DNA from 2 places in the Streptomyces sp. JLBJ103 genome. Region 2 is predicted to be linked to the other one. Evidence: riboswitches for the same ligand, from Rfam matches in the RefSeq annotation. Region 2 holds a riboswitch; the other holds the start of a gene.

Region 1 (10,872 bases), 1.4 Mb from region 2:
GGGCCGTGATCGTGACCGCGCCGGCCGAGGACCCGTCCCGCGGCTACGACTTCGTCTCACGGGTCTTCGCACCGGCTGTCGGTATCGACGAGGACCCGGTGACCGGCAGCGCGCACACCGCGCTCGCCCCCTTCTGGTCCGCCCGGCTCGGCCGCACCGAACTCACCGGGCTCCAGGCGTCCGCCCGTACCGGACTGGTGCGTACCGCGCTGCGCGGTGACCGCACCCTGCTGACCGGCGGCGCGGTCACCGTCATCGACGGAGAACTGCTGGTCTGAGCCCCCAGCCCACCGAGGGGCTCGGTCAGGCGGTGGGCAGCCAGTCCACCCGGCCCGCCAGCAGGGCGTAGCCGACGAACGCCACGATGTCGATCAGCGCATGGGCGGCCACCAGCGGCCCGACCCGCCCCCACCGGCGGTAGAGCAGGACGAAGATCGCGCCCATCGCCATATTGCCGAAGAAGCCGCCGAGCCCCTGGTAGAGGTGGTACGAGCCGCGCAGCACCGAACTGGCCAGCAGCGCGGCCATCGGGGTCCACCCCAACTGCCCGAGCCTGCGCAGCAGATAGCCGACCACGATCACCTCCTCCAGCACGGCGTTCTGCACCGCGGAGGCGATCAGGACCGGGATCTTCCACCAGACATCGGGCAGCGCCTCGGGCACCACCGTCAGATTGCCCCCGGCCGCCCGCGCGCCCAGGTAGAGCAGCAGCCCGGTGCCGCCGATGCAGGCGGCGACCACCGCTCCCCAGCCCAGATCGAAACGCGGCCGGGTCCGGTCGAATCCGATCGCGCGCAGCCCCGCACCCTCCCGCAGCAGCAGATGGGCCACCAGCACGACCGGGACCAGAGCGGTGGTGATCCCGAAGAGCTGCCAGATGAGGTCGAGCCAGGGCCGCCCCGGGGCCTCGGAGGCGTTGAGCGTGGCGGCCTGGTCCTTCAGCCCACCGGGCCGGGTCACCGAGCCCACAAAGTTGATCAGCGCGGACAGCGCGCTCGCACCCAGCGACAGCGCCAGCACCAGCACCGTCTCGTTGCGCAGGGTCCGCCGCGAGAGCCCGCTCTCGTACACGGGCAGCTCCGCGCCGCGCGCCTGTGACCGCACTCCTGCCTCCACTCCGTCCGGGGCGCCGCACCGGTCCGGCGACCTGGACGACTCCGGTCACTCCGGCCCCTGAAGGCCCTTCCCGACCGGACAATACGTGGTCGCCAGGGTGGACGTGCGGCGGGCCCGGGATCAGCCGGAGAGGTCGGTCGGCCAGGTGTGCACCGGTGCGTCGGTGCGCATCAGGGCACAGTAGCGGCGGGTCATGGCGGCCAGCGCCGCGTCCCGCCCCAGCCCGCTGCCCAGCGCCCGGTGATAGGTCGCGGCCTGCCAGGACGCCCCGTTGGTCCGCAGCTTGCAGCGCTCCTCGATCACGCCGAGATAGCGGTCGCGGTCGGCGGGCTCGACCCCCCAGCCGTCCAGCCCGGCCGCGGCCAGCGGCAGCAGCTCCTCGCGTACCAGCCGGACCGCGGGCGTACGCACCAGGGAGGTCGAGCGGCCGGTCCTGGGCCACTGGAGGACCGCGTCGATGCCATGGCGGCAGGCCGCGTCGAAGTTGTTCGCGGCGGCGCTGAACGGCAGCCGGGACCACACCGGGCGGGGCTCCTCCGCCAGCGCCCGGACCAGTCCGTAGTAGAACGCCGCGTTGGCGATGACATCGGTGACGGTGGGGCCCGCGGGCAGCACCCGGTTCTCCACCCGCAGATGCGGCACCCCGCCCGCGACGTCGTAGACGGGCCGGTTCCAGCGGTAGATCGTGCCGTTGTGCAGCACCAGTTCATGGAAGGCGGGCACCCCGCCGTCCTCCAGCACCCGCAGCGGGTCCTCGTCCTGACCGGCCGACAGCAGCGGGGGGAAGTAGCGCAGATTCTCCTCGAACAGCTCGTAGGCGTCGCTGATCCAGCGCTCGCCGAACCAGGTGCGCGGCCGGACGCCCTGAGCGGCGTACTCCGGCGAACGGACATCGGTGGCCTGGAGGAACAGCGGCGGTCTGGACTCCCGCCACGCCTCCCGCCCGAAGACGAAGGGGGAGTTGGCACCCACCGCGATCTGCACGGCGGCCACCGCCTGCGCCGCGTTCCACACCGCCGCGAACCGCCCCGGGGTGACCTGGAGATGGAGCTGCACGGAGGTGCAGGCGGCCTCGGGGGCGATGGTGGCGCTGGCGTAGGTGAAGCGCTCCTGGCCCTCGATGTCGATGAGGAAATCCTCGCCGCGGGCGGCCAGCATCTGTTCGTTGAGGAGTTTGTAGCGGTCGTCGTAGGAGAGGTTCGCCGATCCCAGGTCGCGGGCGGCAAGGGTCGGGAGAATTCCGATCATCACGATCTCGGAGGAGACTTCCCGCGCCTTGCGGTCGGCATATGACAACCCGGTTCGAAGCTCCTCGGAGAGCTGGTCGAGAACACGTCCGTGCAAACGGTGCGGCACGATGTTCACTTCAAGATTGCACTGCCCGAGTTCGGTCTGGAAATCATGGCTCGCGATACGTTCCAGAACCTCCGCGTTCATCATCCTGGGCATGCCGTCGGCACCGGCGAGATTGAGTTCGATCTCCAGCCCCATGAGATTCCGTGGGCGGTCGAATCGCTTCTCCGCCAGGAGCCGGCCGAGCCCGTCCAGGCACTGCCGGAGCCGACCGCGCTGCCGCTGCCGACCGGACGGGTCGAACTCACCGGCTACGACCTTCTCCCCCATCGAAGCGTCCTTCCTCGAGTGGATCACCGGCGTCAGCCGCGTACACCACGCTCGATGATGCCCACCAATGTGATCGATAACGCCCCATGCGGACCGCCCAGCCGGTACGCTCTCAACTACTGCGCAATGGGCCGGGAAATGCACCGGCGAGATCCAGCCTACCGCGATGACGACAAAAAGCCAGGTCATATCCGTGCATCTGGCACAGAATCGGGGAAAATCCCCACGCCTGCGCGGTCCTGAATACCTCTTGTCGGCAATACCGCGCACAGCTAGCGGAAACATGCCGGGAACACAGTACGTATAAACTCGGTTAACGAGGCGGAGAGATAACGCCCGGACAGATTGTCCCGGCCCCCTCTGACCCGCGTATGACCCTCGCACACCGACAGCGTTGTCGACCCTCGGCTTTGCTGCCGCTTCACCGTGTCTCCTGAGTGAGAGGCCACCCACCATGCCGCTGCACGCGCCCCCGGCACCCGCGCCCGCCCTGCGCAGCGTCCTCACGGCCCTCGGTTCCCCCACCGCCGTCCATGAGGTCCGCACCCCGGGACTCACCGCCCTCACGGGCCCCTTCGAACCCGAACTCCCGCTGCCCGTCCATGTCCTGGACACCATCAACACACCCGCCGGATCGCCGCGGACCCGGCTCCACGGATGGCGCTTCGTACTCCACGACGAGGGCCGTACGGTGGCCGCCGCGGAGGCGCGGCTCACCGCCGACGGCTGGGCGTTCTCGCACTTCTCCGAGGGGCCGTACGTAGCGTCGGCCGAACTGGCCCTGCGCGAGGCGCAGTCGCTGCCCGCGGCGTACCAGCCGCGGCTGCTGTCGATCCCGGAGATGTACATGGTGACGCTGTGGCTGCACGAGAACCCCGCGGCGGACGCGGTCGACGGCAGTCTGGGCGCGGGCGATCTGCTGGTGCCACTGGCCCCGGCCCCGCCCGGGATCGCGGCCCACCGGGCGCACCGCGCGGCGGATCTGCTGCCGGTGCTCACCCTGCGGCTGACCCCGGCACCACTCTTGGGCTCACCCGCCTGACCAGCGCCTTCACCAGGAGCGGAGCGCCCTGTGACCACCGGGTCACAGGGCGCTCCGCTGCGTCCTGGTAACAGTCCCGCCGCGATGAACCGTCCGGACGGGTGATGCGTCATTATCTAGCGAGACCGGTACCGCGAAATCCCTGCGGAATCCCGCCCGTAGGGCAACACTGGGAGCAACCGACCAACTCACCACGGGGGGCGGCCATGAAAGCCGCGAAGAACCGCAGCACCTTCACCACACCGCAGCGAAAGATCCCTGCCATGTGCCAGCATCAACCACCTTGCCCGTCAGCCGACTCCGCCGACCGGGAGGCCGCCCATCTCGTGGCGCACCACCCCGAGCAGGGCTGGAGCCTGCTGTGCAACGGCGTCCTGCTCTTCGAGGACACCGGTGAGCTGCTGCCGGACGGGCGGGTCATCGCCCCGTGCCGACCGCGGGGTTCCGAGCACATCGTGACCGCCGCCTAGGCCCTGTCCCACCGCCGTTCGGGCCCCCGCGGCCGGAAGGGCGGAGACAGACTGGGGCCGGCCCGGCGCCTTCGCCGAACCGGCCCCACATCCCCGGGGTGCCTGACGGCACCCCGTTCGCATGTCCAGCCCGCTGCCTAGCCCTCGTAGGACTCCAGCGGCGGGCAGGAGCAGACGAGGTTGCGGTCCCCGTAGGCCCCGTCGATCCGCCGCACCGGCGGCCAGTACTTGTCGGCCGCCGAGACCCCGGCCGGGAAGACGGCTTCCTCCCGGGTGTACGGGTGGTCCCACTCCCCGCCGAGCGAGGCCGCGGTGTGCGGTGCGTTCCGCAGCGGGTTGTCCTCCTTGGCCCAGGCGCCCGAGGCGACCTTCTCGATCTCCGCGCGGATCGCGATCATCGCCTCGCAGAAGCGGTCCAGCTCCGCCAGGTCCTCGCTCTCCGTCGGCTCGATCATCAGCGTCCCGGCCACCGGGAACGACATCGTCGGCGCGTGGAAGCCGTAGTCGATCAGCCGCTTGGCCACGTCGTCGACGGTCACCCCGGTCGCCTTGGTGAGCGGGCGCAGATCGACGATGCACTCGTGGGCCACCAGACCGCCGGGGCCGGTGTAGAGCACCGGGTAGTGCGGCTCCAGGCGCTTGGCGATGTAGTTGGCGCCCAGCACCGCGACCTGGGTGGCGCGGCGCAGCCCCTCGGCGCCCATCAGCCGGACGTACGCCCAGGAGATCGGCAGGATGCCCGCGGAGCCCCACGGCGCGGCCGAGACCGGGCCGACGCCGGTGGCCGGGCCCGCGGCGGGCTGCAACGGGTGGTTGGGGAGGTAGGGGGCCAGGTGCTCGCGCACCGCGACCGGGCCGACGCCCGGTCCGCCGCCGCCGTGCGGGATGCAGAAGGTCTTGTGCAGGTTGAGGTGGGAGACATCGCCGCCGAACCGGCCCGGCTCGGCGAGCCCGACCAGCGCGTTGAGGTTCGCGCCGTCCACGTAGACCTGGCCGCCCGCGTCGTGCACGGCGGCGCAGATCTCGGTGATGTGCTCCTCGAACACCCCATGGGTGGAGGGGTAGGTGACCATCAGGACGGCCAGCTGGTCGCCATACTTCTCGATCTTGGCGCGCAGGTCGTCGGTGTCCACCTCGCCGTCCTCGCCGGTCTTCACCACGACGACCTTCATGCCCGCCATCACGGCGCTGGCCGCGTTGGTGCCGTGCGCGGAGGACGGGATCAGGCAGACGGTGCGCTGGGTGTCGCCGTTGGCCCGGTGGTAGGCGCGTACTGCCAGCAGCCCGGACAGCTCGCCCTGTGAACCGGCGTTGGGCTGGAGGGAGACCTTGTCGTAGCCGGTGACGGCGGCCAGCCGTTCCTCCAGCTCGCGGATGAGCGTCAGATAGCCGTGGGCCTGCTCGGCGGGCGCGAACGGGTGCAGGGCACCGAACTCGGGCCAGGTGACCGGCTCCATCTCGGTCGTGGCGTTGAGCTTCATGGTGCAGGAGCCGAGCGGGATCATGCCCCGGTCCAGGGCGTAGTCCCGGTCGGACAGCCGGCGCAGATAGCGCAGCATCGCGGTCTCGGAGCGGTGCTGGTGGAAGACCGGGTGGGTCAGATAGGTGTCGTCGCGCAGCAGCTCCTGGGGCAGCGCCTCACCCGCGGCGGCGTCCAGCTCGTCGACCGTGGGGATCGCGGTGCCCTCGCCGCTGCCACCGTCGACGCCGAAGGCGGACCAGACGGCGGCGAGCTGGGCGCGCCCGGTGGTCTCGTCACAGGCGATGCCGACGTGGTCGGCGTCGGTCAGCCGCAGATTGACCCCGGCCTCGCGGGCGGCGGCGACCACATCGGCGGCACGGCCGGGCACCCGCGCGGTGAGGGTGTCGAAGTAGGCGCCGTGCACGATCTCGACACCGCCCGCCCGCAGCCCCTCGGCGAGGACGGTGGCGTAGCGGTGGGTACGCCGGGCGATGGCCGCGAGCCCGTCCGGGCCGTGGTAGACCGCGTACATCCCGGCCATCACGGCCAGCAGGACCTGGGCGGTGCAGATGTTGCTGGTGGCCTTCTCCCGGCGGATGTGCTGCTCACGCGTCTGGAGGGCCAGCCGGTACGCCTTGTCGCCGTCGGCGTCGACCGAGACACCCACGAGCCGGCCCGGCAGGCTGCGGGCGAAGGCGTCCCGGACGGCCATGAATCCGGCGTGCGGGCCGCCGAAGCCCATCGGCACACCGAAGCGCTGGCTGCTGCCGACCGCGATGTCCGCGCCCAGCTCACCGGGCGAGGTGAGCAGGGTGAGCGCGAGCAGATCGGTGGCGACAGTGACGATCGCGCCGAGTTCATGCGCCCGCTCGATGACCGGACGGGGGTCGCGCACCTCACCGGAGGCGCCCGGGTACTGGAGCAGCACACCGAAGACACCGCGCTCGGCGATCTCGTCCGGGATGCCCTGAGACAGATCGGCGACGACGATCTCGACGCCGGTGGGCTCGGCCCGGGTCTGGATGACCGCGACGGTCTGCGGCAGACAGTCGGCGTCGATCAGAAAGACGCCCTCCTTGACCTTGCCGACCCGGCGCGAGAGCGCCATCGCCTCGGCGGCGGCGGTGCCCTCGTCGAGCAGCGAGGAACCGGAGGTGGGCAGCCCGGTCAGGTCGGAGACGACGGTCTGGAAGTTGAGCAGAGCCTCCAGACGGCCCTGGGAGATCTCCGGCTGGTACGGCGTGTAGGCGGTGTACCAGGCCGGGTTCTCCATCACATTGCGCAGGATCACCGGCGGGGTGAAGGTGCCGTAGTAGCCAAGGCCGATCATGGACGGCAGCACCTGGTTGCGGTCGGCCAGACCGCGCAGTTCGGCGAGCACCTCCGCCTCGCTGCGGGCCGGGGGCAGGTCCAGCGCCTCGGTGCTCTTGATGACATCCGGTACGGCTGTCTCGGTCAGCTCGTCGAGCGAGCCGAAGCCGACCTGCGCGAGCATCTTGGCCTGTGCCTCGCTGTCGGGACCGATGTGGCGCTGCTCGAACGGCGTACCGCGCTCCAGTTCGGAGAGCGTGATGTGGTTGGCGGTCATCTGCGGGGGCCTCCTGGTCTGTACGACCGACGAGGGGCACCACGGCGCGGGTGCCCGGACGGCCTCCCCCTCTGTCATCAACCTGAGAGCTTCACCGGCCCGCATGCGACCGGCTTTCACCGTCGGTGAGGAGGGGTTCGGAGCGACGCCCGCCCGCGGCCCACCCTGCTTTCCAGAGTGACCTCACCCGCACGGTACGTGTGCCTGAGAGATTCCGGGGAGGATTTGCTCCTTCGGCGCCTCCGACAGAAATCGACGGAGAACTCTCCCGCACGGGGTCTACAGCCACAGCCAGCGTACCAGCGCATCTGTCGCATGGTGGGGGCGCCGACCGCTCGAGTGGCCGCGCGCGGCGATGTGGCTTTTTGTAGTTATCACTGGACAATTGCCACCTGTGGGAGAGAGCGTGCAGACCGATATCGACCCGCGGACCCTGATCGGCCGCAAGGCATTCGACCGCGAGGGCGCCAAGATCGGCACCGTGGACGAGGTCTATCTCGACGACGCGACCGGCGAACCCGAGTGGGCGGCGGTACGCACCGGACTGTTCAGCCGGGATGTGTTCGTACCCCTGGAACCGAGCGAGGTTGTCGGCGACACCCTGCGGGTGCCCTACGACCGGGCGCTGATCAAGGGCGCCCCGGACTTAGGGGTCGGCCGCCATCTCTCGCCCGAGCAGGAGCTCCAGCTCTACCACCACTACGGACTGGACGTCACCGGCTGACCGTGGCCGGAGCCCTGGCCCGGGGCCGTGGCGGTGCCAGGACCGTCGTGCGGGCCGGGACCCGACTCCGGCTTCTCCGCGGGCGCCAGCAGCGGCAGCGGCTCACCCGGCTCCAGCGCGGGGTCGTCCACGGAGAACGTACGCACCCGGCCCGGCTCCGCCGACCAGGGTGTCTCAAAACGCACCGTCACCCGGCCCACCCCGCTGCCCTGCACCCAGCCCGCGCCGAACTCGCTGTGCCGCACATCCAGCCCCGGCAGCCAGCGCCGCGGTGCCCCGGTGGGCTCGGCGGCCTCCTCCGCGCCCGGCCCCGCGGGCTCGGATGCCTCACCGCCCGCCGCCTGCGCGTCCTCCAGCGCCTCGTGAGCGGCCTGCGCGGCCTGGGCGAACAGATCCTCCTGGGTGAAGTCCGCCAGGCCGCTCACACCCACTCCCAGCAGCCGCACACCCGCCGTGGTGTCCACGCCCTCCAACAGCCGGGCCGCCGCCTCCCGCACCACCGCGGGGTCGTCCGTGGGCCCCCGCAGGGTCTCCGAGCGGGTCATCGTCGAGAAGTCGTACCGCCGGACCTTGAGCACGATCGTGCGCCCCGAGTGGCCCGCCGCGCGCAGCCGCCCCACACAGCGGTCGGCGAGCCGCGCGACCTCCAGCTGCACCCGGGTGCGGTCGGTCAGATCGACGTCGAAGGTGTCCTCCACCGACACGGATTTGGTGTCACGCTCGGCGACCACCGGACGCTCGTCCCGCCCGCAGGCCATCAGATACAGCGACGCCCCATGGGCCCGGCCCAGCAGCCGCACCAGCTCCGCCTCGCCCGCCTCCCGGGTCTCCGCCACGGTGTGGATCCCGGCGCGGCGCAGCGCCTCGGCGGTGGCCGGGCCGACGCCCGGAAGCGTGCGCACCGGCATCGGACCGAGCAGGTCCCGCTCCGTACCGGGCTCGATGACCACCAGACCGTCGGGCTTGGCCTGCTCCGAGGCGATCTTGGCGAGCATCTTGGACCCGGCCAGACCCACCGAGCCGGTCAGCCCGGTCACCGCCCGGATATCGGCCCGCAGGCGCTCCCCCACCGCCCGCGCCGCGCCGACGGCGGGCTCGGTGCCGCCCGCCTCCAGGTCCACGAACGCCTCGTCCAGACTGAGCGGCTCCACCAGCGGCGACAGGGTGTGCAGCAGCGCCATCACGGCTTCGCTGACCTGGCGGTACAAGGCGAAGCGGGGGGTGAGGTACGCGGCGTTCGGACACAGCCGACGGGCCTGCGCCATCGCCATCGCCGAATGCACCCCGAACACCCGCGCCTCGTAGGACGCGGTGGCGACCACGCCCCGCGGGCCGAGGCCGCCCACGATCACCGGCTTCCCGCGCAGGCTGGGCTTGGCCGCCTGCTCCGCCGCGGCGAAGAAGGCGTCCATGTCCAGATGCAGAATCGTCGGCGCACCCCTCACATCTACCGATGCTGCCGCACGCCACTGACATTCCCTTACCGCTCGGTCCGCCGCCGACGCCAAAGCCCCTTCGGCTCACTCGCCGGGCGCGGGGAGCCCCGGGCGGTCAGCCCGCCCTGTTGCGGCGCCGGGCGAGCTCGTCGGCGGGGTTCTGGCCGATCAGCGTCTCGCCGGTGTCCACCCGCTCGCCGTGCAGCTGGGACAGCGCGCTCTCGACATCCCGCCACACCACGCCCACGGCGATCCCGAAAACGCCCTGGCCGCCCTGGAGGAGGTCGACGACCTCATCCGGCGAGGTGCATTCGTAGACGGTGGCGCCGTCACTCATCAGGGTCATCTGGGCGAGGTCGTCCAGCCCGCGGGCGCGCAGATGCTGGACGGCGGCCCGGATGTTCTGCAAGGACACACCGGTGTCCAGCAGCCGCTTGACGATCTTCAGGACGACAACGTCCCGGAAGCTGTACAGCCGCTGGCTCCCCGAGCCGTAGGCGGGCCGTACGCTGGGCTCCACCAGACCGGTACGGGCCCAGTAGTCCAGCTGGCGGTAGGTGATGCCCGCGGCCGCGCACGCTGTCGGTCCGCGGTATCCGATCCGCTCCGTCCCCCCTGTGGCGGGCTCCGCGCCCGGCGGCGCGATCTGTGCCGTGACCCGAGCCTTGAGTGCCGGTTCGGCCGGTGCGCCCCCCTGGAGCGCAAACGGACCGCCGGCCGCCGTGCCGTCGCCGGTGATTCTCACGCCGACCTCCGTCCTCGACCTGCCATCTTGAAGGTAGGCAGTCACCCGGGGTGCGTCAACGATCGCCACACTCGCCACGCCGAGTGATAATCACCCTAAGGGTGGTTTCCCGTGTCCCTCTTCCGGGAAAGGCTACTCGAATGCTCTAGCGAGGACGGGCAGACTTCACCGATGGCCGCTGCCGACCGTCGGTTACTGGCCACTGGTCACTGGCTGCTGGTGCCGAAGTCCTCCGGCGAGATCTGGTCGAGGAATTCGCGGAACTTCTCCACCTCGTCCTCCTGCTCGTCCGGGATCGCGATTCCGGCGTCGTCCAGCACGCCGTCGCTGCCGTAGATCGGCGTCCCGGTACGCAGGGCGAGCGCTATGGCGTCGGAGGGCCGTGCGCTGACCTCGACACCGCTGGCGAACACCAGCTCCGCGTAGAAGACCCCCTCGCGCAGATCCGTGATCCGGACCTCGGTGAGCTGCTGGCCGACCGCCTCCAGCACGTCCTTGAAGAGGTCGTGGGTCAGCGGGCGCGCCGGTGCCATGCCCTGCTGGGCGAAGGCAATGGCCGTCGCCTCCCCTGGTCCGATCCAGATCGGGAGGTAGCGGTCGCCTCCCACCTCGCGCAGGAGCACGATCGGTTGGTTGGAGGGCATTTCCACCCGGACACCCACGACG
Region 2 (10,872 bases):
GGGAGGACTGCTTGGGGTTGATGTACGACCGTCCCTCGGTGGCCTTGATGAAGACGAAGGCCAGCCCGTCCGGGTCGAAGCTGGACTGGTGCGAACTCACGTCGATGCCGTGCAGCATGGTGCCTGCCTCATGGGGGGAGGGTGTGGGGAGAGTGCGCTGTTCTTGTCATGCCCGGTCCAGGACCCTATGCAACGGGGAGCGGGGGAGCGTATCTCGTTGGCGCGAACGAATGATTTCGCCAGGAAGAGCATGAGCGCACTCCGGCGGCATGGTACGAGGCGGATCCGCCCGTCTTCGTTCCCCGGTCCGCCCCCGGTGCGGGTGTTATCAGAGTTCTTCATGTGAACTCATGGACGTTCATGGATGTTCAGGGACGGGTGTTCAGGAAACCCGTTCCCGTTCCCTCATCGGTGAGAGGGAAACCAACGGAATTCGGGGCGTGATCCATGGAATGGGGGGCACTCGTGGGGGCGGAGGTTGATAACCATGATTCCCCTGCTTCTGGTTCTTCTGCTGGCCCTGGTCCTCTTCGGCGCGGGGTTCGCACTCAAGGCACTGTGGTGGATCGCCGTTGTTGTCCTTGCCGTGTGGCTGCTCGGATTTGTTGTCCGCTCGACCGCGGCGGGCGGCCGCCGGAGCCGCTGGTACCGCTGGTAGCGGGCCGCGGCCCGCCGAAGCGAGCGGGATAAGGACGGGAAAAGGAGCGGGCCCGAGGGTTTGGCCATCCCCCGGGCCCTGTGGTGCCGCCTTCTGCGCACGCCCGATCGTGTCGTCACGGGTCAGTCTGATGTCGTCGTGTTCTTCCTTTGAACTACCGCCCCATGACAGCGGGGTGGGCCGGACTTGAACCGGCATCCGACGACCAGGCCCGTGCCGGGTCGTTCAAGCGATCGGCGGCGAATGCTGAGGCTGGAGCAAGAGTCTGAGATTGAACGCGTGCCACGGGCGGAATGCCGGTCGAGGACTGGGGGCTAAAACCCAGCGACCCCCGAACTCAGACAGTCCCCTCTCGTGACCGAGTGCTCGGAAGAGTTGTCGGCTCTCCAGTGCAGCCGCGTGTATCACGACGAACTTCAGTTTCAGCTTGCGCTCCTCGCGCACCCCGTACCGCTTTCAGGGCGGCCGGGGAGTTCATGACGCTACCCGAAGAGGTAGCCGAAGACCACGTCGCCGACGCGCTCGTCGGTGACCTCGACGGCGTTGGCCTCCTCGCGGGCGAACTTCACCGCCTGCTGGAGCTTTTCCACCCGGGCCAGCAGCTCATTGACCCGGCGGGCGGGAAGGGCGCCGGAGAACTTCACCGTCGTCCAGTAGCCGACCGGAACGTCCTCGTAGTACACCTCGACCTGCGCCGGGTGCTTCTCGGTGGCCTCCGCCTTCACATGGTTGCGCGGCACCTTCTTGGTACGGACCGTCCGCACGGCCTCGGTCTTCCACGAGTCCGTGGACGGGTCCAGGGTCCAGAACTCCGCCCCGTCGAGCGTCGGCAGCCGCCGGATGAAGCCGCCGAGGTCGGCCAGCTGCTTCTCCAGGAACAGCAGATACGACACGGGCACATCGCGCAGCAGCGTCCGCCCCTCGACCTCGATGTCCGCGCGGGCCTCGCAGTTGGCCCAGTCCTTGGTGGCGGTGACGTCGAACAGCCGGGTCAGGGTCGCCGCGGTCTCACGGAGCACGTCCTCCGCCTTGACCTGGACCCGTGTCGACTCGGGCGGCAGCTGCTCGCCCTCCTCGTCCTTCGGCTGGTACGTCCGGGAGATGCCCGCCAGCAGCGCCGGCTTGTCCAGCCCGCGCTGGGCCGCCGTCAGGTCCTGCTGGGCCTTGGACTTGACGCCCTTCTCCACTGCGATGATCTGATTGAGTTTCGCCACGTCCCGCACGCTAGCAGCCGCAACCGGCCACCCTCGAACCGTTATTCGGGCCCGGGTTCAGCCACCCCCGGGAAACGGATGGCCTCGGCGTCGGCCGTCCACTCGATGCCGCCGCGCTCCGGGCGGAGGAAGGCGACGAGGTTGCCGGTCACCCAGTGGGCGAAAAGCAATTCAGTGGCGGGGTGGACAGCCTGCACCACGCCGGTACGGCCGGTGGCCGGGTCGTACGCCGTCTGGCCGGGGGCGGGCACGCTGTGATCGGGGCGCGGGCATTGTGAGCGGTGGAGCTGGTGCTTCATGCGGTGCGTCCTTCGGGCTGCTGGGGGATGTGCACGGTGTGGGAGGGGTGGCGGCGCCGCAGTACCTCGTAGTCGGTGGCCTTGCTGTAGTCCCTGGCCTGCTGGCCCGTTCGCGCAGCGCGGCGTAGTGGCGACAGATGGGGCAGGTGTCGTTCAACGCTCACGCTCCGGTGGGTAGGGAGATGTGGTGCTGGCGGTGAGGCGGTTGGGGAGTCGTCGTGCGCGTCGTGCGAGGTCTTCGGAGCGTGCTCCGCAGAAGAGGACGTGCGGGGTGCTTGCTGTCGGCGGCTCGGTCGGGGCCGTTGTGTCCCATCCACGTCGGCGCGCCACTTCCTGTATCTCGCGGGTGACCCGGTCCGAGACGTGACCGAGGTGGTGAACAGGTGTGGTGGTCGCTTCCGTGATCTGCCTGGATTCGATGACGTGTTCGGAGGGAAACACCATGGGGGGTTCTTCCTGACCTGGATCTGCCTTGCGGGCTTTAATCACTGTGTGTACTGCCAGCGTTGCGTTGAGGGGCGGTGCGCAACAGGGGGTTGGGCACACCAGGAGGCTTGGGGTGAGGGGAGAACAGCGAATGAGTGGGGCGAACGGAGGCCAGGAACCCTCCACTGGGGCGGCGTTCCTCGGAGCGGAGGTGCGGACCTGGCGGTTACGGGCGGAGCTGAGCCAGCGGGAGCTGGGCCTGAAGGCCAACTACGGGCAGCAGTACGTGGCCAAGGTGGAGGCGGGGGAGCGGCTGGCGAGTCGCGAGTTCGCCGACGCCTGCGATCAGGTCTTCGGTACGCCGGGTACGTTCGCCCGCCTCCGGCAGAGGGCCAGCCAGCACGGCTACCCGGACTGGTTCGTGCCGTATGTGCAGTTGGAGCGGCAGGCTACGGGTGTCTCGAACTATTCGGTGGCTCGCGTTACCGGGCCTTTTGCAGACGGCTGATTATGCTCGCGCTGTCTTTCGGGCTACTCATCCACGGGACGGAGCGGAAAAGATCGACGCCAAGGTGGAACGACGGCTCCGGCGGCGTGAGGTGATGGAGAAGGAGACCCCTCCGCTTCTGTGGTGCGTCCTGAACGAGGCTTGCTTACGGATCAACGTAGGCGGGCCTGAGGTCATGTATGCACAGCTTGCGCATATTCTGGCCCAAGCGGACTCCCCAAACGTGGCTGTTCAGGTCTTACCGTTCGGAGTGGGAGCACTACCTGCCGGAGAGAGCTTCACTCTCCTGACGTTTAGTGAGGGACCCGGCGTAGTGTACGAAGACACGGCGATGGGGGGCCGGGTGGTCGACTCCCTGGCGGAAGTGGAATACGCGGCGGCTACGTACGACAGGTTACGGGCAGCGGCTCTCCACCCGGATAATTCGTTGGCCATGATCCGCAGAGTGATGGAGGAGTGCACCCGATGAGGACCGGCCTCGACCTTTCCGATGTCAAATGGGTCAAGTCCAGCTACAGCAACGGCCATGAAGGAGAATGCGTGGAGTTCGCCCCCGACATAGCCAGGGCCGCTGGTGCCGTCCCGGTCCGGGACAGCAAGTACCCGGCAGGCGCTTCCCTCGTCTTCTCAGTGGAGGCGTGGGGCTCGTTCACGACTGCCCTGCGCGGTGGAGAGTTCCCAGGTGAGGGGTTTGGGCGATGAGCGCTGAGTTCGACCTATCCCGTGCTGAATGGGTCAAGTCCAGCTACAGCAACGGTAATGAAGGCCAGTGCGTGGAATTCGCGCCCGGCATAGCCAGTGCAGTCGGTGTCGTCCCGGTCCGGGACAGCAAGCATCCGGAGGGCCCAGCTCTGCTCTTCTCCTCGCCCGCATGGAATTCATTCACGGCTGCCGTGCGTGAGGGAGAGTTCCCAGTCGCCTGAGATACGGTGCCCGCCTGGCCCTGTGCGTTCGAACGCCTGAGGAAATCGCGCTCCGCTCCACCTCCGTCGCTCGCGCCATCAGCAGTCTTCGCCCGATCTGGCCCGCGGTGAGCGTAGGCAGCGGGTAGACGTCGATGGTCTTGCCGTCGGACAGCTTCACCGTGCGGGCCACGGGTGCGTACTCGCCCCGCGGGACGACGAAGGACAGCTCCTGCTCGTCGCGCAGGGCAGTGCGTTCGCCACGCGGACGCCGCTGTTCCCTCAGCACTCGATGACGTTCACCGCCAGCCCGCCCCGCGCCGTCTCCTTGTACTTGACCTTCATATCGGCGCCGGTCTCCTTCATGGTCTTGATGACCTTGTCGAGGGAGACATGGTGGCGGCCGTCGCCGCGGAGGGCCATGCGGGCGGCGGTGACGGCCTTGACGGAGGCCATGCCGTTGCGCTCGATGCAGGGGATCTGCACGAGGCCGCCGACGGGGTCGCAGGTGAGGCCGAGGTTGTGTTCCATGCCGATCTCGGCGGCGTTCTCGACCTGTTCGGTGGAGCCGCCGAGGACCTCGGCCAGGCCGCCGGCGGCCATCGAGCAGGCGGATCCGACCTCGCCCTGGCAGCCGACCTCGGCGCCCGAGATGGAGGCGTTCTCCTTGAAGAGCATGCCGATCGCGCCCGCGGCGAGGAGGAAGCGGATGACGCCCTCCTCGTCGGCGCCGGGGACGAAGTGGGTGTAGTAGTGGAGGACGGCCGGGATGATGCCCGCCGCGCCATTGGTGGGGGCGGTGACCACACGGCCGCCGGCCGCGTTCTCCTCGTTGACCGCCATCGCGTAGAGGGTGACCCACTCCATGGCGTGGGTGGTCTTGTCGCCCTCGGCGCGCAGCGCGCGGGCGGCGTTGGCGGCGCGGCGGCGGACCTTGAGGCCGCCGGGAAGGATGCCCTCGCGGGACAGTCCGCGGGCGACACAGGACTGCATGACCTTCCAGATCTCCAGCAGGCCGGCGCGGATCTCGTCCTCGGTGCGCCAGGCCTTCTCGTTCTCCATCATCAGCGCGGAGATGGACAGGCCCGTCTCACGGGAGAGCCGCAGCAGTTCGTCGCCGGTGCGGAAGGGGTGGGTCAGCACGGTGTCGTCGAGCTTGATGCGGTCCTCGCCGACCGCGTCCTCGTCGACCACGAAGCCGCCGCCGACCGAGTAGTAGGTCTTCTCCAGCAGCGGGACGCCCTCGGCGTCGTACGCCTGGAGGGTCATGCCGTTGGCGTGGTACGGCAGCGAGCGGCGGCGGTGCAGCACCAGCTGCGAGGACTCATCGAAGTCGATCTCGTGGCCGGGGCCGATCTCGGCGGCCAGCAGCCGCAGCCGCTTGGTGGTGCGGATGCGCTCCACCTCGTCGTCGGCGGTCTCCACGTCGACGGTGCGCGGGGAGTGGCCCTCGAGGCCGAGCAGCACCGCCTTCGGGGTGCCGTGGCCGTGGCCGGTGGCGCCCAGGGAGCCGAAGAGCTCGGCGCGTACCGAGGTGGTGTGGGCGAGCAGGCCCTCGTTCTTCAGACGGCGGACGAACATCCGCGCCGCTCGCATCGGGCCGACCGTATGCGAGCTGGAGGGGCCGATGCCGATCGAGAACAGATCGAAGACGGAGATGGCCACCGTTGAACTCCTTTGTCTGCACGGGGGCGTGCGGTGGTGCGATGCGGGGGGCGCCGGGTCCGGCGCCCCCCACGGCCGGTCCTGTTACTTGCCCAGTCCCGGGTAGAGCGGGTGCTTGTCGGCCAGCGCCGTGACCCGGGCCTTGAGCGCCTCGGCGTCGTACGACGGCTTGAGGGTCTCGGCGATCACGTCGGCGACCTCACGGAAGTCATCGGCGGTGAAGCCGCGGGTGGCCAGCGCCGGGGTGCCGATCCGCAGACCCGAGGTGACCATCGGGGGCCGCGGGTCGTTGGGGACGGCGTTGCGGTTGACCGTGATGCCGACCTCGTGCAGCCGGTCCTCGGCCTGCTGACCGTCCAGCTCGGAGTCGCGCAGGTCGACCAGAACCAGGTGGACATCGGTGCCGCCGGACAGCACGGAGACACCCACCTCGGTGACGTCGGGCTGGGTGAGCCGCTCGGCGAGGATACGGGAGCCCTCGAGGGTGCGCTCCTGGCGCTCCTTGAAGGCCGTGCCCGCCGCGACCTTGAAGGACACCGCCTTGGCGGCGATGACATGCTCCAGCGGGCCGCCCTGCTGACCGGGGAAGACCGCCGAGTTGATCTTCTTTGCCAGCTCCTGCGTCGAGAGGATCACTCCGCCGCGGGGGCCGCCGAGGGTCTTGTGGGTCGTGGTGGTGACCACATGGGCGTGCGGCACGGGCGAGGGGTGCAGCCCGGCCGCCACCAGGCCCGCGAAGTGGGCCATGTCCACCATCAGGTAGGCGCCGACCTCGTCGGCGATCCGCCGGAAGGCGGGGAAGTCCAGCTGGCGCGGGTAGGCCGACCAGCCCGCGATCACCAGCTTGGGGCGGTGCTCCTTGGCCAGCCGCTCGACCTCGTCCATGTCGACCAGGCCGGTCTGCGGGTCCACGTGGTAGGGCACCACGTTGTAGAGCTTGCCGGAGAAGTTGATCTTCATCCCGTGGGTCAGGTGGCCGCCGTGCGCCAGGTTCAGCCCCAGGATGGTGTCGCCGGGGGAGAGCAGCGCGAACATGGCGGCCGCGTTGGCCTGGGCGCCCGAGTGCGGCTGCACATTGGCCGCCTCGGCGCCGAAGAGCGCCTTCACCCGGTCGATGGCGATCTGCTCGACGACATCGACGTGCTCACAGCCGCCGTAGTAGCGGCGGCCGGGGTAGCCCTCGGCGTACTTGTTGGTCAGGACCGAGCCCTGGGCCTCCATGACCGCGACCGGAGCGAAGTTCTCCGAGGCGATCATCTCCAGGGTGGACTGCTGGCGGTGGAGCTCGGCGTCGACGGCGGCGGCGACATCCGGGTCGAGCTCATGAAGGGAGCTGTTGAGAAGCGACATCGGGGTCCCGATCGAGAGGAGGGTCAGTTTTCGCAGAAGGAGGTGTAGTCATCGGCGGAGAGCAGGTCGTCCGGCTCGTCCGTCACCCTCACCTTGAACAGCCAGCCGCCCTCGAAGGGGGCGGAGTTCACCAGCGCCGGGTCGTTCACCACATCCTCGTTGATCTCGGTGACCTCTCCGGTGACCGGCGCGTACAGGTCGCTCACCGACTTCGTGGACTCCAGCTCACCACAGCTCTCACCGGCGGCGACCGTGGAGCCCACCTCCGGAAGCTGGACATAGACGACATCGCCGAGCTGATTGGCCGCGAACTCGGTGATACCGATCGTCGACACACCGTCGTCGGCGGTCGACAGCCACTCGTGCTCCTTGCTGTAGCGCAGCTGCTGGGGGTTGCTCATGGTCCGATTCTCCTGGATACGAGGGAATGCTGAGGAACGGGTCTTGGCTGATGGGACGGGTGGGCGCGGCAGAGGGCCCGAAAGCCCCGGGGACCGGGCGACGCGGCGCCCGCGCGGTCAGCGCTCGCGCCGGTAGAAGGGGAGGGCGACGACCTCGTACGGCTCCCGGGTACCGCGGATCTCCACGCCCACGCCCTCGGTGCCGGGTGCGGCGTGCTCCGCGTCGACGTACGCGATGGCGATCGGCTTGCCGAGCGTGGGGGAGGGGGCACCCGAGGTGACCTCGCCGATCACCGTGCCGTCCGGGCCCACCACGGGGAATCCGGCGCGCGGCACCCGGCGGCCCGAAGCGATCAGGCCGACCAGGGTGCGCGGCGGCTCGCTCTCCGCCTGGCGCGCCGCGGCCTGAAGGGCCTCGCGCCCCACGAAGTCACCGGCCTTCTCGAACTTCACCACCCGGCCGAGACCGGCGTCGAACGGGGTCGTGGAGGTGGTCAGCTCATGTCCGTACAGCGGCATCCCCGCCTCCAGCCGCAGGGTGTCCCGGCAGGAGAGCCCGCAGGGCACCAGGCCGACCGGGGCGCCCGCCTCGGTCAGCGCCTGCCACAGCCGCTCGGCGTCCTCCGGCGCGACGAACAGCTCGAAGCCGTCCTCGCCGGTGTAGCCGGTGCGGGCGATCAGCGCGGAGACGCCCGCGACGGTGCCCGGCAGCCCGGCGTAGTACTTGAGGTTGTCCAGGTCGGCGTCGGTCAGGCTCTTGAGGATCCCCGGGGACTCCGGACCCTGGACCGCGATCAGCGCGTACGCCTCCCGGTCGTCCCGGACGGTCGCCTCGAAGCCGGAGGCCCGCTCGGTCAGGGCGTCCAGCACCACCTGGGCGTTCGAGGCGTTGGCCACCACCATGAACTCTTCGTCGGCGAGGCGGTAGACGATCAGGTCGTCGAGGATGCCGCCCTCGGATTCGCAGATCATGGTGTAGCGGGCGCGGCCCACGGCGAGTGCCGACAGATGGCCCACCAGGGCGTGGTCCAGCGCCTGCCCGGCCTGCGGCCCGGTGAGAGTGATCTCACCCATGTGGGAGAGGTCGAAGAGCCCGGCGCGGGTGCGTACGGCGTTGTGCTCGTCGCGCTCGCTCCCGTAGCGCAGCGGCATGTCCCAGCCGGCGAAGTCGGTCATGGTGGCGCCGAGCGCACGGTGCAGCGCGTCCAGCGCGGTGCGGCGTGGCGCGGTCGGGGCGTCGGTCATGATTCAGGCTCCAAGATCAAGGTCGCGGCAAGGCATCGAGGACGCAGAACGTCCTCCCCATCTGTCATCGGAACCTGAGAGGTTCGCCGTGACGCCCGCACGGGGTCCGGCTTGCACCTTGGGTGGAGCCACGCACAGCGGCTCGCTTTTCAGATCTGCCTCGCCCGCGCGGTATAGGGGCCTGAGAGATTCAAGGGAGGACTTGCTCCTTCGGCGCCCGGCCGACCGGCGACTGCCGGTGTGACCAAGGACTCTCCCGCGCGGATTCAAGCGGCCGGTATGGAGTTGCGCGGCCATCATCGCACGTACCGGCGAGAAGGGAACCCCCCAGTCCTGAGGTGGGTGCCTTGAGGACATTACCTTTTCTTGACACTCTTCGGGTACGAGCCGCAGTGACCGACCTGGGAGGACGATCACGGTGCATGGGCAGGGAACGTTTGCGACGTCACGTGGGCCCCTGCCGCTGCGGCGCGGACGCGCCCCGTCCATCGGGCCGGTCCGGCCGGGCCGCAGGGCCGTGGTGCATGATCTGCGCAGCGGCGCCGATACGTACGGTGACCCGGCCGCGGGTGCGCCGCCGGCCGCCCGGAGCGGCGCGGGTGTGCCCGAGCTGCGCTATCCGGCCCACGATGTGCTGGTCGCCTCCGGGCTGCCGGGCAGTGGCAAGACCACTCTGATCAACCGCACGGTCGCCCCGCTGGACCACGACGGCCGCGCGGTGGTCCGGATCGACTCCCAGGACATGCGTGAGGCATGGGAGCGGCGGCTGCCGGGCTGGCTGCCCTATGCCCTCTACCGGCCGCTGGTCCGGGGCGCCCACTACGCCGGGCTGCACCGCGCGTTGCGCTCGGGCGCCAGCGTGGTGGTGCACGACTGCGGCGCGCTGCCCTGGGTCCGCCGCTGGCTGGCCTGGGACACCCGGCGCCGGGGCCGGCGGCTCCATATGGTCCTGCTGGACGTGGACCCCGAGCTGGCCCTGGAGGGCCAGGCCGCCCGCGGGCGCGGGGTGTCGGGTTACGCCTTCGGACGGCACCGGCGCGCGGTGCGGCGGCTGGTCGCCGGGGTGGCGGCGGGGCGGCCGCCGGTGGGCTGTGCCTCGGCGGTGCTGCTGGACCGGACGGCGGTCAACGCGCTGCACGGCATCTCCTTCGAGTGAAACCGACCGGCCGGCGAGCGGGCGCGAGCGGAGCGTGAGCGGCTCTCGACCGGGCCCCGAGCGCACGCCGCGCGCTTCGCACCGCGCCGAGGTGGGGAAGTGGTGTGGAGATGAGGACGCGGCCCATCGCCTTGCGCCGCCGAGCAGTTAGGGTGCTGATGCAGGTCGGACGAGATGGCGGTTGAAGCGAGATGAGCATCCCGGAGCAGCACGGTTTCCCACCGGCTCACGGAGGATTCCCCGACAGCGCTGTACCCGGGTTTCCCGGCAATGAGCTCGAAGAGGTGTTGGCCGCCTCGGTCGAGGTCCCCGGGGCCGGACCCCGCATCGTCGAAGTGCTCGGCCGCAGTCATCTCTGGGTTCCGCTGCCCAGCGGCGGGGGCCCGGACAGCCGCGGCCTCGATCTGCCGACCATGGAGATCGAAGGCGCCGCGTATGTCCCGGTGTTCAGCTCCGAGCAGCAGTTCCTCCAGATCGTCGGCGGCCATATGTCGTTCACCGTCGCCCCGGCCGTGGAGTTCGCCCGCGGACTGCCGCCCCGGCTGGGCATCGCGGTGAACCCCGGCGGCGCGGTGGGCGTACCGCTGCCGCCCGCCGCCGTGGCCCAGTTGTGCCGTACCGGCCGCAGCGAGCTGGACGGCCCGGCCTCCGGCGGCCGGGTGCGGCTCTTCGAACCGGACTGGCAGGACGAACCGGTCGACTTCCTCGCCGCCGCCGGGATCGAGTTCGCCAAGGACAAGGGGATACGGACCGCCCGGCGCGCGCTGGCCAGCGTCGAGGGCGACCCGCCCGCCCTCTTTGTCGGCGTCGAGCTCGACACACCCGGTCCGGAGGGCCAGGCGCTCGCGGTGGACGCGCTCGGGCGGGCGCTCGGCGCGGTGCCGCTGCCCTGGACCGTGCAACTCGTTCTGCTGGACGTCGCTCAGGACCCGGTCGCGGACTGGATGCTGGAGAGGGTGCGTCCGTTCTACGACCGTGACCTCTGACTCATCCCCAGGGCCCCCAGGTGTGGCCCGTAAGCTGGTTTGATGACCAGGCGGGGCGCACC

Evidence for each region. A riboswitch is a leader RNA that binds a small molecule or an ion and turns the genes downstream of it on or off. The one in region 2 is predicted to bind glycine.
Region 1: linked by a shared signal. The riboswitch ahead of gcvP (aminomethyl-transferring glycine dehydrogenase) and the one ahead of gcvT (glycine cleavage system aminomethyltransferase GcvT) in region 2 are both predicted to bind glycine.

What each region holds. Positions count from the first base shown of each region.
Region 1 is NZ_CM177089.1:862,433-873,304, forward strand. Features, by position in the region: gene AC4BEG_RS03505 (PhzF family phenazine biosynthesis protein) at 1-278, shown strand, start outside; gene AC4BEG_RS03510 (CPBP family intramembrane glutamic endopeptidase) at 304-1,104, opposite strand; gene AC4BEG_RS03515 (glutamate-cysteine ligase family protein) at 1,237-2,739, opposite strand; gene AC4BEG_RS03520 (hypothetical protein) at 3,194-3,781, shown strand; gene AC4BEG_RS03525 (DUF5999 family protein) at 4,045-4,251, shown strand; gene gcvP (aminomethyl-transferring glycine dehydrogenase) at 4,389-7,301, opposite strand; glycine riboswitch at 7,484-7,582, opposite strand; gene AC4BEG_RS03535 (PRC-barrel domain-containing protein) at 7,696-8,025, shown strand; gene AC4BEG_RS03540 (DNA polymerase IV) at 8,001-9,470, opposite strand; gene AC4BEG_RS03545 (MerR family transcriptional regulator) at 9,577-10,206, opposite strand; gene AC4BEG_RS03550 (bifunctional nuclease family protein) at 10,413-10,872, opposite strand, start outside.
Region 2 is NZ_CM177089.1:2,294,297-2,305,168, reverse strand. Features, by position in the region: gene AC4BEG_RS09870 (glycoside hydrolase family 25 protein) at 1-118, opposite strand, end outside; gene AC4BEG_RS09865 (hydrophobic protein) at 488-658, shown strand; gene AC4BEG_RS09860 (DUF7873 family protein) at 1,141-1,872, opposite strand; gene AC4BEG_RS09855 (hypothetical protein) at 1,914-2,171, opposite strand; gene AC4BEG_RS09850 (hypothetical protein) at 2,168-2,335, opposite strand; gene AC4BEG_RS09845 (helix-turn-helix domain-containing protein) at 2,749-3,105, shown strand; gene AC4BEG_RS09840 (DUF5753 domain-containing protein) at 3,026-3,574, shown strand; gene AC4BEG_RS09835 (DUF397 domain-containing protein) at 3,571-3,807, shown strand; gene AC4BEG_RS09830 (DUF397 domain-containing protein) at 3,804-4,028, shown strand; gene AC4BEG_RS09825 (L-serine ammonia-lyase) at 4,290-5,672, opposite strand; gene glyA (serine hydroxymethyltransferase) at 5,757-7,022, opposite strand; gene gcvH (glycine cleavage system protein GcvH) at 7,046-7,423, opposite strand; gene gcvT (glycine cleavage system aminomethyltransferase GcvT) at 7,541-8,668, opposite strand; glycine riboswitch at 8,720-8,827, opposite strand; glycine riboswitch at 8,828-8,937, opposite strand; gene AC4BEG_RS09805 (AAA family ATPase) at 9,087-9,824, shown strand; gene AC4BEG_RS09800 (enhanced serine sensitivity protein SseB) at 10,016-10,810, shown strand.